4 regions of the Microbispora hainanensis genome follow, and region 4 is predicted to be linked to each of the others. Evidence: riboswitches for the same ligand, from Rfam matches in the RefSeq annotation. Region 4 holds a riboswitch; each other region holds the start of a gene.
What was found. Region 4 has a riboswitch for cyclic di-AMP ahead of OHB01_RS28205 (glycoside hydrolase family 25 protein). Riboswitches for the same ligand answer to the same signal wherever they lie in the genome.
Positions count from the first base shown of each region.

Region 1 (4,203 bases), 260 kb from region 4:
TCACGAAGCCGTGGAGAACTGGGCCGGTAGGCCGTCCAGCAACTGACTCAGCAGCCCGTATCCGCCATCGACCCGGATCACCTGGCCGGTGACCGTGGCGAACGCGCCGTCCACGAGCGCGGCGATCGGGCGAGCCAAATCCTGCGGCCGCAGCATCGTGCCGGTCACCGACCGGTCACCGAAGTGGCGCCGGATGCCATCGGTGAACACCTCAGCGGTGGCATCGGTACGAACCGCGCCAGGGGCGACGGCATTGACGGTGATGCCGTCCCGTATGGTCTCGCCGGCGATCTGCTGGGCGAAGGCGTTCACCGCGGCTTTGGCAGTGGACTGGGCGGCACTGCCGATGATCAGCTCGGCCGCGGTAGCGGAGACGTAGACGATCCGGCCGGACCGCCGCCGGCGCATGACCGGCAGCACCCGCCGGGTCAGGTGGTATATGCCGGCCAGCTCATCGCTGATCTTGGCTGCGAACGCCTCCCACGGCACATGCTCCAGCGGGCCGAAAGGCGGCGCCGCGGTGTGGGCGTTGCCCACAAGCACGTCGATCCGCCCGTGCTCGGCGACCACCCGGTCCACCAGCATGGTCACCTGGGCTTCGTCGGTCACGTCGGCCTGTACCGCCTGCGCGGCGCCGATCTGCTTGACCACCAGCTCCGCGGAGTCGGCGTCTCTCAGATAGTTGACTATCACGTGATAGCCGAGCCGGCCCAACTCGAGCGCGGTCGCGGCTCCGATTCCCCGGCCGGCTCCGCTAACCAGCGCCCAGCAGCGCTATGACCACGGCGTGACTCCTGCCGGCCAGGTGATTCTGAGCCAATAATGCAGATTGCGGCGATCTGCACGCGCACGGCTTACGGACGGGCGTCGTCCCGGAGTCGGCGCTCGCGCCTGCCGCGGGCGAGTTCGGTGCCCAGGGCGTCGAGGCGCTGGTTCCAGAAGCGGCGGAAGTGGTCGAGCCAGGTGTCGACCTCGCGGAGCGGCGCCGGGTCGACGGCGTAAAGGCGCCGGGTGCCCTCGGCCCGGACCGTCGCGAAACCGCTCTCCCGCAGCACGCGCAGGTGCTGGGACACCCCGGGCTGGGAGATCCCGAACTCCTCCTGCACGATCGCGCCGATCTCCCCGGCGGGGCGCTCGCCCTCCGCGAGCAGTTCCAGGATCCGGCGGCGCACCGGATCGCCGAGGACGTCGAACGCGTGCATGCCGTCAGGCTCGCAGCTCGCGCTCGCGTAGGTCAATTCGGCAGGAGCCGTACGCTCCCGGCCGGGACGGCGAAGCGCGCCGGGATCACCGGCGCGCTTGTGGGCCGTCGTCGGAACGACGATGGATCGTCCGCCAGAAGGCCGTCCGTCAGGAGGAGGCGGACAGGTCCCCGGGGTACATCGGGTAGCCGTATCCCGCCACCTGCCAGGTGGGACGGGTGCGGGCCTCGACGGCGCCGCCGTCGCCCGTGTTGCCCTCGATGGTCTGGATCGTTCCGTCGCCGTTGTCCTTGACGACGAACCCGACGTGGTTGATGTCGTCGATGTGCTTGCTGCCGCTCCAGGCGAAGAACACCACCGCGCCCGGCTTGGGCGTGTGACCCCAGCGGCCGTGGTCGGCGAACCACTGCGCGTGCTTCACGGTGTACGCGTCGGCGCCCATCACCGGGCCGATGCCGAGCTGCTGGCCCACCCAGGACACGAACATGTCGCACCAGGGGGCGTTGAGGTAGTCGGCGAGCTTGCCGCCGTCGCGGGCGAGGGTCTCGCGGGCGCGCGGCGTGGACATGTACCACTCCTGGAACTTGGTGCCGCCGCCCTTGGCGTTCTCGCTGATCCCGATCTGGCTCCTGGCCAGCTTCAGCACGTCGGCCGAGGTGATCTTGGGCAGCCTGGCGGCGATCTCCGGCATGGACTGCGCGGTCGCCGGACCCTTCCCGGTCGCCGGGTTGTCCGCGTGCGCCGCGGGCGCCGCGATCAGCACGGCCGAGGCGAGGGCTCCGCCCGCGAGGGCAGCGCGGACCCAAGTGGTGAAGACGTGCATGGTGGGGCGTTCTCCCTTACTTCCATGCCACCTACCGGGTTAGCTGACGGGTTCGGGCTGGAAGTCGCCCTACGGCACGCATGCCGATTCACCCCAGGAGAGGTGGGTCCCCGGCTCCGCGCGGACGCGGACTCGGCGGCCGGGCGGCAGGCCGGGATGGCCGGCCGCGTCGGTCTGAGGAGGGCTTCTTGACCATTGAGATGAGCAAGTGCGCCCTGAGCTGCCTAAAAGCTAATAGACCAGGTCAGACCGGTCAAGTAACTACAAGAGGGATTTTACCCGTCAAGTCCGGTACAAAGCGGACGGCAAGGGTACGGTGAGGCGGCCCCCGATCAGCGGGACCCCGCCCCTGACGGCGATCCCGCCCTGCCCCGCCCTCCGCCGCGGGCCCGGCGCGGGGGCGCTACCCCCGCGCCGGGACCCGGAAAAATCTCCCGGCCTCGCTTGACGCGCCCTTGGTCGCGGCGTCGTCAACGGGAGATCGCGTACGCGCCCGCGTCGAGGTCGTCGACGAGGGCCGGGCCGGTGGGCGTCCACCCGAGGAGGGTGCGCGTCGCGGTGCTGGTCGCCGCGAGGTCCATGCCGAAGAAGTTGCCGATCCACCCGAAGTGGTCCGGCACGTCTCCGGGGGCGATCGAGGCGACGGGAAGGCCGAACGCGCGGCCGAACGCCTCCGCGATCACGCGGGTCGGGACGCCTTCCTCGGCGACGGCGTGCAGCCGCGCGCCCGCGGGCGCCTTCTCCAGGCCGAGTGCGACCATGCGGGCGGCGTCGCGCACGTGCACGGCGGACCAGCGGTTGGCGCCGTCGCCCGGGTAACCCGAAACGCCCTTCTCGCGGGCGATCGCGGCGAGGATCGCGATGAAGCCGTGGTCGCCGGTGCCGTGCACGGTCGGCGCGAAGCGCAGGCTCACGGTGTGCACGCCACGCTCGACGAACTCCAGCGCCAGGTTCTCGCTCCCGCCGCGGGGCGAATCGGGGCCGTGGAACGGCGACGGGTCGTCCTCGGTGGCGGGCCGGCCCGGGGCGAAACCGGCGAGTCCCGAGGCGAGCAGGAACGGACGACCGGTTCCCTCCAGCGCCTCGCCGATGGTCTGCACGGCGGCTCGTTCGGTCGCCGCCGTGCCGGCCGGGTCGGACCAGTCGTGCTTGTTCGCGAGATGGATGACGGCGTCGGCGTCCCGGGCGCCCAGGCGGATGCCCTCGAGATCGTCGAGGTCGCCGCGGCGGACCCGGGCCCCCTTGCCCTCCAGGGCGGCGGCGGACGCGTCCGACCTCGCCAGTCCGATGACCTCGTGACCGGCGGCGAGCAGCTCATCGGTCACCGCGGAGCCGATCCATCCGGAGGCTCCGGTGACGAAAACACGCATGAGGAATCTCCTTCGGCGCACCGCCGGCAGGGCGGAGCGACTTCCCGAAAAACTGATGTCTGTGACTGACGTCAGTCACAGACATCACGGTACTCCTTCGTGGCCGTCATCACTACACTTGATCGCATGACGCGTTGGGCGCCCGGGGCCGCCGAGCGGCTGCAGGAGGCCGCGCTCGAACTGTTCGCGACCCACGGGTTCGAGCAGACGACCGCCACGGACATCGCACAGTCCGTCGGCCTGACCGAGCGCACCTTCTACCGCCACTTCAGCGACAAGCGCGAGGTCCTCTTCCACAACCAGCACCTGTTCACCCAGGCGTTCCTCGCCGGTGTGGAGGCCGCGCCGCCGGACGCGTCGCCGATTGAGATCGTCGCCTGCGCCCTGCGGTCCGCGACGTCCTTCTTCCCGGACGAGCGCCGGCATCATTCGCGAACCCGGCAGTCCGTGATCGACCAGAACCCCGCGCTGCAGGAACGCGAGCGGCACAAGCTCGCCACCCTCGCCGAGGCGGTCGCGGGCGCCCTGCGCGCGCGAGGCGTGGACGAGCCCGCGGCCACCCTGGCGGCGGAGTCGGGCGTCACCGTGTTCAAGATCGCTTTCGTTCAGTGGCTCCGCGAGGACGAGCAGCGCTCCCTCGCCGCCCTCGCGGAGGACATGCTGCGCGAACTGCTGGCCCTGACCCGCGACCAGGCCTGAGCGACCCGCGGGGTCACGGCGCGCACGGCCGCACGGCTTACTTCGGCAGGCGTACGGTCACCACCAGGCCGCCCTCGGGCCGGGCCAGCGCCTCCACCCCGCCGCCGTG
Region 1 covers NZ_CP108086.1:6,379,253-6,383,455, reverse strand. Annotated here, with positions in the region: gene OHB01_RS29460 (SDR family oxidoreductase) at 1-762, opposite strand; gene OHB01_RS29455 (ArsR/SmtB family transcription factor) at 855-1,202, opposite strand; gene OHB01_RS29450 (CHAP domain-containing protein) at 1,351-2,025, opposite strand; cyclic di-AMP (ydaO/yuaA leader) riboswitch at 2,040-2,173, opposite strand; gene OHB01_RS29445 (SDR family oxidoreductase) at 2,496-3,395, opposite strand; gene OHB01_RS29440 (TetR/AcrR family transcriptional regulator) at 3,522-4,094, shown strand; gene OHB01_RS29435 (sensor histidine kinase) at 4,132-4,203, opposite strand, start outside.
Region 1: it holds a riboswitch for cyclic di-AMP, as region 4 does, so the genes downstream of both, OHB01_RS29450 (CHAP domain-containing protein) here and OHB01_RS28205 (glycoside hydrolase family 25 protein) in region 4, are expected to answer to the same signal.

Region 2 (4,203 bases), 2.7 Mb from region 4:
AGCCGCCTCCGGAACCAGGCCCGCTCGACGTCGGCCATGTGCCGTACGAGGCCGAGCAGCGACATGCTGGAGGGCGGCACCGAGCGCAGCCGCAACTGCTCCTCGGTGAGGCCCCGGCACTTCACGGCGAGGGTGTCACGGTGCCAGTCCAGCCAGGCGCGCAGCATCTCGCGCTCTCCCGCGACGACGGGGGGATCGATACGTGTGTCGGTCATCCCGGCATCCTCCCCCGGACTCGGCGCGTAGTCACCCCGATTAGCGGGCGGAGGCACCCGGCGGTTCTGCCCGTCCCGGCACCCCCCTCCTGAGCGCGGTTCATGACGTAGCCGAAGGCCGGGCCGCACGCCGGGCCTGCGCCCGACGGGAGGCCGAACCCGGCCGTCTTGACTCGGATTCGGACAGGTAATTGATCAGACTTGTGTAATTGTGGCGAATGTGATCAAAATCAGTTCAGCCTTCAACTACTTGGTTGAAGCGTCACACCGTACGGATGAGGAGAGGCATGAAGCGCACCATCTCCGTTCTCACCGTCGCCGCCGGCGTTCTCGGCGTCACGCTCACCGGCGCCGGCCCCGCGCTCGCGGACACCTCCGCAGTGGACTGCTCCACGGGCGGGTACACCTACGTCGTCAACAAATACGTCCCCACCAACGTCGAGTCGCCGGCGGTGGACAATCGCCTCTACAACATCGCCGGTCCGACGGCGTACACGCACGAGGTCTGCCTCGACATCCCCGACAACGAGACGTTCACGATCGAGGTCCGGATCGGGCCCACGGGGTCACAGCAGGTCATCGTGGACGACCGGCCCGGGGACAAGATCTTCCGCTTCTCGCCCGGCACCAACACCTTCTGGCAGGTCTACGGCACGCTGACCGGGCCCGGCAGCACCTACCTCTACTACACCTGGCACGAGAAGCAGATCCCGGCCTGACCCGGAGCGGGCCGGCCGCCTCGCTCGCCGAGGTGGCCGGCCCACCCCGCGAGTGCCCTGGCAGGTCAGTACATCGAGATGTGTACGTGGTCGTAGTGGTTGGCGGTGATTCCGCCGCGGTCGGACATGAGCCGCCAGCCGGGACGGCCGAGGTTGTAGATGCGCTGCTGCCAGATCACGTACATGACGCCGAGCTTGGGGCCGTTCTTGATGGCCCAGTCGGCCAGGCTGTCGCCGAGCGCCTTCATCTCGGGGGAGGGCATGGCGCCGCCCGAGCTCATCATGAAGTCGCAGGCGCGCCCGAGAGGATGCTCGCCGCTGTTCTCCGCCCGGTAGCAGCCCACCGGGAACCGCAGGCTGAAGTGGTTTTCGACCTCGGTGCGCATGAACCTCATCCGGGGCGTGATGTTGTCGGCACCGCTGGGCAGCTCCGGTGCCCACGACCCACCCGGGAGCTTTCCCGGCGCGATCGGGATCAGCGCGTCGAGCTTGTCCTTGATCTCGTCGATGAGGTCCTCGGCGTCCTTGCGCTGTACGGCGACCGCCTCGGCCTGCGCCTTCAGTTGCGCGGTCAGCGTCTTGGCGGCGTCCGCGGCCTGCTGCCGGGCGTCGCGCACCCGGTCGAAGTGCGCGAGCCGGGCGGCCTGTTCCTCTTTGAGCTGGTAGTTGAGCGCGGCGGTGTTCATGTCGGGCAGCGCCATCGCGCTTTCGGTCTGGTAGCGCAGCCCGGCCATCTGCCGTACGGCGTCGCTGGCGGCCTGGTAGTCGGCCTGGGCCCTGGCCAGCCGGTCGCGAGCCGCCTTCTCCTCCTCACGGGCCTTGGCGAGGGCGACACGCTTGGCGTTGTAGTCGGCGATCAGCCGGTTGACCTTCTGCCGCAGGTCCGACAGCTCCTTCTTGAGCTGTTTCTCCGTCGGTTTGGGCTCGGCGACGCCCGGCGCCGCCGTACCGAACACGAGGACGGCGGAGGCGAGCACGCCGACAGCCAGGGGGAATGCGCGGGGCAGAGCCCACTCCTCTCCATCTGCCGACCGGGTTAGCTGACGGGTTCGGGCTGGAGGAGCCCGGGCAGGCGACTGCCTTGACCCCAGGTGCGTGATTGGGTCCCCGGTTCCCGGGCGGGGCGCCCGGGATTAGGCGTACCGGTTGTGACGGCCGGTGTCAGGGATACTAGTGGTAAAGAAACCGTCGCTGCCACCAAAGCCGCAATCAATCGGAGATCAGGCCGTTATCGCCTCGCGAAGCATCCGGGCGGCCTCCTCGGGCAGCACGTCGTTGACGAACGCGCCCATGGCCGACTCCGATCCGGCCAGATACTTGAGCTTGTTGGGCGCCCGCCGGATCGTGAAAAGCTGCAGGTGAAGGTAGGCGAGGTCGCGCCGGTAGGTGACAGGAGCCTGGTGCCAGGCCGCGACGTACGGCATGACGACGCCGAACAGCCCGTCCAGGCGGCGCAGCACCTCGATGTAGAGCGGCGCGAACGCGGCTCGCTCCTCCGGCGACAGCGCCGGGATGTCGGGCACCTGGCGGTGCGGGTAGACGTGCACCTCGAACGGGTAGCGCGCGGCGGCGGGCACGAAGGCCGTCCAGTGCTCGTTGGCGGCCACCACCCGGGGGCCCTTCCGCTCGGCGGCCAGGACATCCGCGAACAGGTTGCCGCCCTGATGACGGGCGGCGGCGTTCAGCATCTGCCGGGTGCGCGGCGTGACGTACGGATAGGCGTAGATCTGCCCGTGCGGGTGCGGCAGCGTGATGCCGATCTCGGCGCCGCGGTTCTCGAAGCAGAAGACCTGCTCCACGCCGGGCAGCGAGGACAGCTCGGCCGTACGGTCGGCCCACGCCTCGACGACCAGCTCGGCCTGCTCGTCGCTCAGCGAGCTGAACGACGCGTTGTGGTCGGAGGTGAAGCAGACGACCTCGCAGCGCCCGATCCCCGGACGCACCTCGCTCAGCCCGCCCACCTGCTCGTACGAGCCCGTGTTGAAGCTGAACGACGGGAAGCGGTTCTCGAACACCGCCACCTCGTACGGCGAGGGGATCTCCGAGCCGGGATGACCCGGGCAGAGCGGGCACTCCTCCGCCGACGGCAGGTGTGTGCGTGTCTGGCGATGCCGGGCGACGGCCACCCACTCGTCCATCAGGGGGTCGTAGCGCAGCTCGGAGGCGAGCGGGCGCGGCGGCAGGTCCCTGGTGTCGATGGCGCTGTGGTCGGCGTCGTCGCGCCGGTCGAAGTAGATCAGCTCACGGCCGTCGGCGAGATGGGTGATGGTGCGCTTCACAGAGCGGTCTCCAGCTTCACGGTGCGATCTCCGGCTTTCACGGTGCGGTGTCCCGGGTCGGAGCGGGCTTACAAGGGGGTCGGTGCGGGTTTGCGAAAGGGGGACACGGCGGGCGCGCGGAGGCCGGGGGATGCACCGGGTTTACTACAGGCGTCGGAGGACGTGCGGCGGGCCGGCGTCACAGCGCGGTCTCCAGCTCGGTCTCCCCGGACGGATCGACGAGGAGGAGCTCGCCGGCGTGCTCCGACAGCGCGTCGCGTGCCTCCTCCGGCAGGCCGACGTCGCTCACGACCACGCCGGCCTCGTCGAGGGCGGCGATCGTGCTGAAGCCGATCGTCCCCCACTTGGTGTGGTCGGCCAGGACCACGAGCTGCTGGGCGGCCGCGATGAGGGCGCGGTCGGTCTCCGCCTCCAGCAGGTTGGGCGTGGTGTAACCGGCCCGGACGCTCATGCCGTGCACGCCCAGCATGAGCGTGTCGACGTTCAGGGAGCGGACGGCCGCCACGGCCACCGGGCCGACCAGCGCGTCGGAGGGCGTGCGCACGCCTCCCACCAGCACCACGGTCTGGTCGGGCCGTCCCGCGCGGTGGAAGACGTCGGCCACCTGCACCGAGTTGGTGATCACGGTCAGCTCGGGCACGTCCACCAGATGGTGGGCCAGTGTCCAGGTCGTGGTGCCGGCCGAGAGCGCTACGGAGCTGCCCGGCCGCACGAGCAGGGCGGCCCTGCGGGCGATGGCCTCCTTCTCGGCCTGCTGCCGCACCGACTTGGCCGCGAAGCCCGGCTCCTCCGTCGAGCCCGTGCCGGTGGCGGTCGCCCCGCCGTGCACCTTGACGATCAGGCCGCGTTCCGCGAGGACCTCCAGGTCGCGGCGGATCGTCATGTCCGAGACCCCGAGGTCGCGTACGAGCTGCGCGACGCGCACCCCGCCGGTCCTGCGTACCCTCTCAAGGATCGCCTGCTGCCGTTGCTGGGCCAGCATCCACCACT
Region 2 covers NZ_CP108086.1:23,250-27,452, reverse strand. Annotated here, with positions in the region: gene OHB01_RS00125 (DinB family protein) at 1-215, opposite strand, end outside; gene OHB01_RS00120 (hypothetical protein) at 503-934, shown strand; gene OHB01_RS00115 (coiled-coil domain-containing protein) at 1,000-1,911, opposite strand; cyclic di-AMP (ydaO/yuaA leader) riboswitch at 1,946-2,084, opposite strand; gene galT (galactose-1-phosphate uridylyltransferase) at 2,155-3,213, opposite strand; gene OHB01_RS00105 (DeoR/GlpR family DNA-binding transcription regulator) at 3,392-4,195, opposite strand.
Region 2: it holds a riboswitch for cyclic di-AMP, as region 4 does, so the genes downstream of both, OHB01_RS00115 (coiled-coil domain-containing protein) here and OHB01_RS28205 (glycoside hydrolase family 25 protein) in region 4, are expected to answer to the same signal.

Region 3 (4,203 bases), 1.1 Mb from region 4:
CTGCCGGCGTGATCACGCGGTCCCCCCGCGCCGCCCGAGAACGCATTGTCGCAGTCCCGGCCGGGTCGTCGCGGTCGGACGATCAGGTCCGGGCGAGCTGCTCGCGCGACCACGACCGCCAGGCGCGGGTCAGGTCGCCGGCGGTCAGCCCGAGCTCCTCCCGCAGGGCGGCGCCGATCTCCTCGCGCAGCGCGGCGCGATAGAGGGCGACCAGCCTCGGCTCGCCGAACCGGGCCGCGATGTAGCGGCAGGCGAGCCACGCCTCCTCGTACGCCTGGGCGGGCCTGGCGGCGAAGTCGGCGGGCCCCGGCAGGCCGCCGAGCGCCGCCCTCCCGGCCGCGACGTCGGCGGCCAGCTCGGCGGCGACCGTACGGACCGGCAGCCCGCTGTCCAGGTAGCCCACGTAGTCGGCGAAGCCCTCCATGAGCCACATCGGCACCGTGCGGCGGCCGGCGGTCGCGACGTGCGTCAGCTCGTGGGTCATGACGACCAGGCGGCCGGTCGCGGACAGGCGGGCGAACGCGGCCGGCTGCACGATCACCCGGTCGCCGGTGGCGACGGCCGCCAGGCCGTCCACCTTCGCCGGCGCGGCCAGCACGGCGGCCTGCTCCTCGGTGCGCGGCACCAGGACCACCGCGCCGCCGAGCCCGCCCCAGACCCTCGTGACCGTACTGCCCGCGCGGCCGGCCAGCGCGGCGATCTCGGCGACCAGCGGCCGGGGCGACCCGACGACGACGGCGCGCTCGCCGCGGGCGACCGAGGCACCGGTCCACATGCCGGGATGCTCGCGTACGGCGGCGCGGGCGTCGAGCCGCAGGGCGCGCAGCGGGTCGGGCGGCGCCGCGGCGGCGGGCCCGGCCAGCAGCGCGGCCAGCGCGACGGCCACGGCCGCGATCCGGCGGGGAGTGGCCCCGGCGGGTCCGGGCCGGCTCCGGCCGGCTCCGGCACGCACGCCCGGCGCGCACGCGGGCACGCCGCTCGTGACAGTCACGCCGTGCATGGTAGCCAGCGCATGTCACGGCCCCGCCCACCTCGGCGAGGTGGACGGGGCCGTAAGGACGGCGCCGGTCGAGGGGGCTTGGTGACCGGTGCCCGTCAGACGCCCGGCCGGACGGCACCCACGAAGGTGCTCCTCCGGTAGGCGTCCAGCTTGTCGATCCTGACCCGCGTGCCGCTGTGCGGGGCGTGGATCATCCTGTTGTGCCCGACGTACATGCCGACGTGGCCGCCGCCGCTGGTGAAGATGAGGTCACCGGGCTCGAAGTGCCCCCAGGACACCTTCTTCCTGACCGCGCTGCGGATGGACCACGTCGTGCGCGGCAGCCGTACGCCGGCCTTGCGCCAGGCGTACTGGACCAGGCCCGAGCAGTCGAACGCGCCCGGTCCCGTGGCTCCGTAGCGGTAGGGGTCGCCGATCTGCTTCTCGGCGGCCTTCACCGCGCGCCGGGCCCTGGCCCGCTGGAGCGAGGCCCTGCTGATCTTCCGCTTGGCGGTGTGCCTCTTGGTCCGCTTCTTCGCGGCGGCGTTGCGGGCGGCGGTCTTCGCGCTCTCCTCGGCGCCCGTCTTCGTGGCCGTCTTGGTGGCCGTCTTCGTCGCCGTGGCCGTCGTGACGACCGTGACCGTCGCCGGGTCGGCCGCCGGGTCGGCCGCCGTGCCGGCTGCCGCCGCCGGATGTGCTCCAGCGACACCTACGGATGCCGTCAACGCGGCACCACTAACGGCAATTCGGGCAAGACGGGACAGACTGGGGGTGGTAGACAGGATCTCTCCTCGGGTCTTCCGCTCACGCCTACCGGGTTAGCTGACGGGTTCGGGCGGGGAAGTCGCCCTACGGCGCGCGATGCGCCGATTCACCCCGGACCTTCGCGTGAAGGTCGGTGGTTCCCCGGCTCCGTGCCTCCTGACTGCACGGACTCGGCTGGCCATCGGCGTCGGGGGGATCCCACGGGGGGAGGGTGATGAAGGACGCCGATGCCGCTGGATGACTGCGACCGGCCGGCCGGACCGGGACGCACGGCGGCGAGGCGTGCTCGCCGCGGCCCAGAAGCTACCCAGGACTCGCGGCGTTCGGCAAAGCGCTCCGGCCGGATAAAGATCGCATAACGAAGGCCGCGGAGAAGAAATCGCAGCTTACCCACACCGCGAATGCGCCAAATGTGACCCTGCCCACAATTTGCACAACAAGCGCCGATGGGGTCACATTTGCCGCGTCAGTCACAGATCGTCACGGAGACGGCGGGACCGTCAGGGGCGCACGGCTCCGATCGCGTGATACTCGGCGAGTGTGACGACTTTCACAACATCGCCGGTCTGCGGGGCATGAACGACCTTCCCGTCGCCGGCGTAGATGCCGACGTGCCCGTATCCGGCGTGCCAGAGCAGGTCGCCCGGCTGGAGGTCGTCGAGCGAGACCCGGCGGCTCGCGCCCCAGGCCCACTGCTCGTAGCTCGTCCGGGGCAGCCGGACGCCCGCCGCCGCCCACGCGGCCTGCACGAGCCCGGAGCAGTCCCAGGCGCCCGGTCCGGTGCCCCCGTAGCGGTAGGGCTTGCCGATCTGCTTGTAGGCGAACTGGAGGGCGGCCAGCGCGTTGCCGGACGCCGGCCCGTTGTAGACGACGCCGGCGCTGTTGGGGTTGCCGGGGTTGAACGTCCCGAGCGAGCGCAGCAGCTTCATCTGCTCCCGGACGAGCTTGTCGACCTTCTCCTTCTCGTCCGCCAGCTCGTCCTTGACGTCGGCGGCCTCCTTGTAGACCTGCTTGCTCTGGTTGCGGCGGTTCTTGAGGTCCTTGATGGCGCCCTCGTACGCCTTGAGCCGCCCGGCCCGCTCGGCCGACATGTGGTTGAGCGTGGCGAGACCGCTGAGCATGGCGTCGGGGTTGGAGCTGTAGAAGACGCCGCCCCACGACCCCATGTCGCCGACCTGGTAGCTGCTGACGGCCATCGAGACCAGCCCGGAGCGTAACTCCTCGACCCGGGCGTTCTGCTTCTTGTAGTCCTCGTTGATCGTGAGGTACTTCTGCCGGGCCTTCTTCCACTTCTCGTTGGCCGCGTTATAACGGTCCACGAGCTGGTCGGCCTGCGCGTTGAGCTTGCTCAGCTTCGCTTTCACCTGCGCGACAGTGGGCTTCGGATCCGCCTGCGCGCCCGTCATCGGAGTGAGCAGGACCACGGCGGCCAGACCGGCGGCCACCGGCACACGCCCTCGCACTGAGCCCCCTTGAGGATAAACCTCTTTGATCGACGAAACCTGCGGCGCGACTCTATCTAGGCGATCTTGAAGCTTCAACCTATTCGCAGGTATTCGCGGCAGTCGTCACATACTGTGACGTCGCAGGTCCGGGGCGTGCGCGGGACGCGTCAACCGCGGCCGAGACGGCGCAGCAGCAGGATCGAGGGCACCGGCCGGGCGCCCATGCGGCGCACCGACTCGGCCACCTCCCGGTCGGAGGAGACGACCGCGATGGCCCGCCCCGGCGGCTCCGCCCGCACCAGCGTGCGGATGAGGTCGTCGGCGATCTCCCCGGGCGCGCTGAACATCACCCGCACCCCGCGCGGCGCGGACACCTGGACGGGCCCGTTCAGCTCGGCGCCGTCGAACACGCACGTCACCTCCGCCCGCGTCTGCACGGCGAGCCCGCCGAGCCCGGTCAGCAGCCGGGCTCGCTGGTCGGCGAGGGTCAGCGACGGATAACCGGTCTTGGTCACGTTGTAACCGTCGACGATCAGATGCAGGTGAGGGATGGCCAGGAGCTGGTCGAGAAGCTGCGGGTCGTCGTTGGCCAGCGCCCGCGCGGGGACGGCCGTCACGCCCGGCTCGCCGGGCACCACCGCGTTCACGTAGTCGGCCGGCCTGCTGATCGTCGTGGGCAGGCCGAGCTCCTTGCGCAGCCCGGAGGCGGCGTCCTGGAGCGCGTCAAGCAGCACCCGCACCCGGGCGTCCTCGATGCTGCGGCCCTCGCGGGCGGCCCTGCGGCTGGCCTCGAGCTGGCGCTCGGCGTCCGCCAGGCGCTCCTTGAGCCGGCGCAGCTCGGTCTCGGCCGCGCCGTTGGCGCTGGCAGCCCTGGCACGCGCCTCGGCCGTCTCGGCCTCCAGCTCGGCCGCCCTGGTCTCGGCGGCCTTGACCCGCTCGCGGGCGTCGTGCAGCTTGCGCCGCAGGTCGGAGTTCTCCGCGCGGGCGGCCTTGAGCTGCTCGCGCACCCGGTCG
Region 3 covers NZ_CP108086.1:5,024,947-5,029,149, reverse strand. Annotated here, with positions in the region: gene OHB01_RS23520 (hypothetical protein) at 83-991, opposite strand; gene OHB01_RS23515 (C40 family peptidase) at 1,096-1,704, opposite strand; cyclic di-AMP (ydaO/yuaA leader) riboswitch at 1,776-1,930, opposite strand; gene OHB01_RS23510 (C40 family peptidase) at 2,245-3,207, opposite strand; gene OHB01_RS23505 (NYN domain-containing protein) at 3,357-4,203, opposite strand, start outside.
Region 3: it holds a riboswitch for cyclic di-AMP, as region 4 does, so the genes downstream of both, OHB01_RS23515 (C40 family peptidase) here and OHB01_RS28205 (glycoside hydrolase family 25 protein) in region 4, are expected to answer to the same signal.

Region 4 (4,203 bases):
GGTTCACCGACGAGTCCGTGCCGTACGTGAACTTCGTGCACGACCAGGGCGCGGGCGGGCACGTCCCGGCCTGGTTCGTGATGGACGCCTAGGCACGGGCGCGTTATCCGTTCGCGCAGATCATGCCGGGCATGCCGGTGCCGCAGGAGTTTCTACGGCCAGGGCATCGCTTTCCGGGCGGACACCTTCGCCGAGCTGGCGGGCCGGATCGGTGTCCCGGCGGGCGCGCCGGCCGAGACCGTCGAGCGCTTCTACGCCTTCGCACGCACGGGCAGGGACCTGGACTTCGGCCGCGGCGACAGCGCGTCAGGCCTGGGCGAACATCTGGTCGTAGCCGCCGGAGTGCCGGCGGCCCGCCATGAAGCCGAGGAACCGGCGGACGAACTCACCCCGGGTCAGCCGCCCGTCATCATCGTCGTCGCCCGAGTCGTGGTCGAACGCCGTACGGAAGAGAGACCGGTACTCCTCACATCGATGGTCTGGTCGTCATCGGTGTCGGTGACGTCGAACAGTACCTCGGCGATCCTGATGAGCGCCGGGCCGGCCAGGGCGGCGGAGGCCGCGGCGTACTCGTGGCCGGTGATGCGTCCGTCGCCGTCGGTGTCCAGCTCCTGCTGCAGCTCCCGCCACCAGTCGGCGAAGGCCGCGAACAGGCGGTCCTCGTCCTGAGTCTCCAGGTCGAGGCGGGTGGCGATCTCCCTGGCCATCGCGGCGAGGTCGGGCCAGTCGAGGTGGCCGTCGCCGGTCTGGTCGAGGACCTCGGAGAAGAACCGCGCGGCGGATCGTACGGCGGAGCCCCCGGCGGCGGCCGCGGAGGTGGTGGCGGTGCCGGCCGCCTCCGGGCCGGGTGTGAGGAGGCGCAGGAGCGCCCCCGCCTTGGGAGCCTGCCCCCGTAGGGGTCCATGAGGGTGAGGAACGACTGGAACTCGGCGTACAGCCTTTCCAGGACCGGACCGTCGAGGGACTCGCCGCTCAACCGGCACATCGTGACCGTGGACTCGAACAGCGTCGCCACCACCCAGGCGCGCGCCTCGGAGTCCGCGGCGTTGAACGGGCGGCCCTCGGCGTCGGTGCCGGTGATGCGCGCGTGGAGGCGGTTGAGCCGGGCCGCCTCCCGCTGCCGCACCCGGATGTCGGGGTCCACCATGCGCTGCGCGCTGAGCACGGTGTTGCGCAGCCGGCGCCACGGGTGCGCGACGAAGGTCGAGTTGGTGATCAGCGCCGCGCCGATCTGCGGGTGCGCGGCCTCCAGGACGATGGCCCGGGTCGCCACCAGCCCCCAGCGCGTCTGCCGGGTCAGCTCGTGGAGCATGGATCCCGGTGCTGCGTCACTCATCGACGTCCCTTTCCTGTCGGTGTCGGTGCCGAGACCGGTGCCGAGACCGGTGCCGAGATCGGTGCCGGTGTGGCGCCGAACCGGCGGTGGCGCCGCCGGTAGATCTCCAGGCGCTCCCAGAAGTGCCCGGCACGGAAGTCGGGCCACAGCACCCGGGGGGAAGACCCATTCGGCGTACGCCACCTGCCAGAGCATGAGGTTGGAGATGCGCTGTTCGCCGGAGGTGCGGATGACGAGGTCGACCTCCGGCATGTCGGGGTGGGGCAGACGACGGGCGAAACTCTCCTCGGTGACCTGCTCGGGCGGCACGCCGTCGCGGATCAGCGACCTGGCGGCCTCGACGATGTCGCGGCGGCCGCCGTGGACAGCGGTCTCGGCCGCCCGATGCCCCTCGGTGCGGGGCAGGGACCGCTGCGCGGCCCACCTGCCGTTCCCGTCCATGACGCACGCCACATGACGGGGGACGCTTCTCACCCTCACGGCGACGAGGCTTGCACAGTCGGTGAGAGATCGACTACTTACCGTTGTTAGCCACGGCCCTTACTTCAAGCGGGTCCGGACCAGGTGCTGCCGCGTTGTGCCAGGTAAAGGCGTGTTTTGTCCTGTTTACACCATTCTGGTGAATTGTGTACCTTTAGGGCACACGGTATGGGGTAACGACCCGCCTCCGGCGACCCATCCCTTGCCGTGTCGTTGCCCGGTCCGCGTGGTCCCATGACCGCGCGGCCGCCGAATCCGCGTCATGTGGAGCCGGGGACCCACTCTCTTTGGGGTGAATCGGAGCGCAGGCCCCCAGATGCGCCCGTAGGGCACTTCCTGCCCGAACCCGTCAGCTAACCCGGTAGGCGGCATGGAAGCAAGGAGTCAACCTCGTCATGTCCACCCATCGGCTCTCCCTCGGGGGCCGGCACTCGCGCCGGCGCCTGCGCTCCGCCCTCGCGGCGGCGACCCTCGCGGTCTCGGCCGCCACGGCCGGCATCACCGCGGCCGTGGCTCTGCCCGCCGCCCCGGCGTACGCGAACCCGCACACGTACGGTCAGGACGTCTCCGGCTACGAGGCCGACCACGACTGGATGAACAGCCGCGCGCAGTTCGGCTTCATCAAGGCCACCGAGGGGACCGACTGGGTCGACTCGTCCTTCCCCCGGCACTGGCGGGAGCTGGCCAAGAAGGGCATCGTCCGCGGCGCCTACCACTACGGCCACCCCTCCAACGACCCCATCGCCGAGGCCGACCACTTCCTCAGCGTGGTGAACTCGCAGCCGAGCAAGCCCGGCGACATCCTGGTCCTCGACCTGGAGACCGCGGACGGCGAGTCCGTCGAGCAGGTCAACAAGTGGGCCAAGACCTGGCTGGAGTATGTGACGGCCAAGACCGGCACCAGGCCGATGTTCTACAGCGGGTGGAACTTCGCCAACAAGTACGGCCGCGGCCTCGGCCAGTACCCGCTGTGGGTGGCCCACTACAGCAAGGCGCCCGGCGACATCACGCCGCCCGCCGACTGGAAGACCTGGGCCATCCACCAGTACACCGATGAGCCCATCGACCAGAACGTCTCCTCGCTGACGCCCGCCCAGCTGCGCGCGCTCGGCCGCCGATAACGCCGCCGATAACGCCGCTGGCAGCGCCGCCGACAGCCCGGCGTCCCCCCGGGGCGGATCGCCCGCCCCGGGGGGACGCGCCGGGAGCCGTACCGGCCTCAGACCACCGCGCCGGAGTCGTCGCGGCGTACGGGCCTGACCCGGGGCGCGGCGGGAGCCGGCGGCGCCTGGCCGGAGCGCCGCTCCAGCGCGATCGCCACCGGCCCGGCCACGAACGACGACGACAGCGTGCCGGCGACGATGCCGATCAGGAGGGCGACGGCGAAGTCGCGCAGCGAGTCGCCGCCGAACACCGCAAGCGCCGCCAGGATGAACAGCGCCCCGAGCCCGGTGTTGACCGTGCGCGGCGCGGTCTGCAGGATCGCGGCGTTCACCACCCGGCCGAACGGCTCGCGGCGGCGCACCGGCCACAGCTCGCGCACCCGGTCGAACAGCACGACCTTGTCGTTGACCGAATAACCGATGATCGTGAGCATCGCCGCCAGGAACACCCCGTCGATCGGCCTGCCCATCCAGGCGAACGCGCCGACGACGACGGCCGCGTCCACGAACAGCGCCGCCACGGCCGCCGTGCCGAACGTCCACCGGAACCGGAACGCCAGATAGACGAGCTGTGCGGCGAGCGCGACAGCGAGCGCGATGATCGCGTTGCGGCGCAGCTCCTCGCCCAGGCTCGGCCCGATCAGCTCGTCGCGCTGCTTGGCGACCTCGCCCACGCGCCGGTCGAGCGCCTCCTCCATGCGGACCACGTCGTCGGCGCTGATCTGCCCGGTGCGCACCGAGAGCGCGTCGTCCGACCGCTGCACGACGGCCGAGGGGAACCCGGCGTCCGCCACCGCCTGCCTGGCCGCCGCGACGTCCACGGGCCTGCTCGTGCCGAACTCCACGATCCGGCCGCCGGTGAACTCGACGCCGTAGTTGAGGCCGCGGGTGACCAGGCCCGCGCCCGCGACCACGAGCAGCCCGGCCGCGACGGCGAGCCACAGCCGCCCGCGCCGCATCAGGTCCGGGTCGCGCCGCGTCAGCCACGTCCTGACCCGGCCGATCGAGCCGATGCCGGACGCCCGCGGGCCGATCCTGCCGATCAGCGCGGCGGTGAGCACCCGGGTGATCAGCATGGCCGAGACCAACGAGGCCAGCACGCCGATGGCCAGCGTCACGCCGAAGCCCTTCACCGGCCCCGAGGCCAGCCAGAACAGCAGCCCGGCGGCGAGCAGGGTGGTGATGCCGGAGTCGGCGATCGCGCTCCAGGCGTTCTTGAAGCCC
Region 4 covers NZ_CP108086.1:6,117,197-6,121,399, forward strand. Annotated here, with positions in the region: gene OHB01_RS28190 (hypothetical protein) at 1-92, shown strand, start outside; gene OHB01_RS39970 (hypothetical protein) at 396-707, opposite strand; partial or broken gene OHB01_RS39975 (oxygenase MpaB family protein) at 962-1,336, opposite strand; partial or broken gene OHB01_RS39980 (undecaprenyl diphosphate synthase family protein) at 1,333-1,777, opposite strand; cyclic di-AMP (ydaO/yuaA leader) riboswitch at 2,054-2,199, shown strand; gene OHB01_RS28205 (glycoside hydrolase family 25 protein) at 2,212-2,937, shown strand; gene secD (protein translocase subunit SecD) at 3,036-4,203, opposite strand, start outside.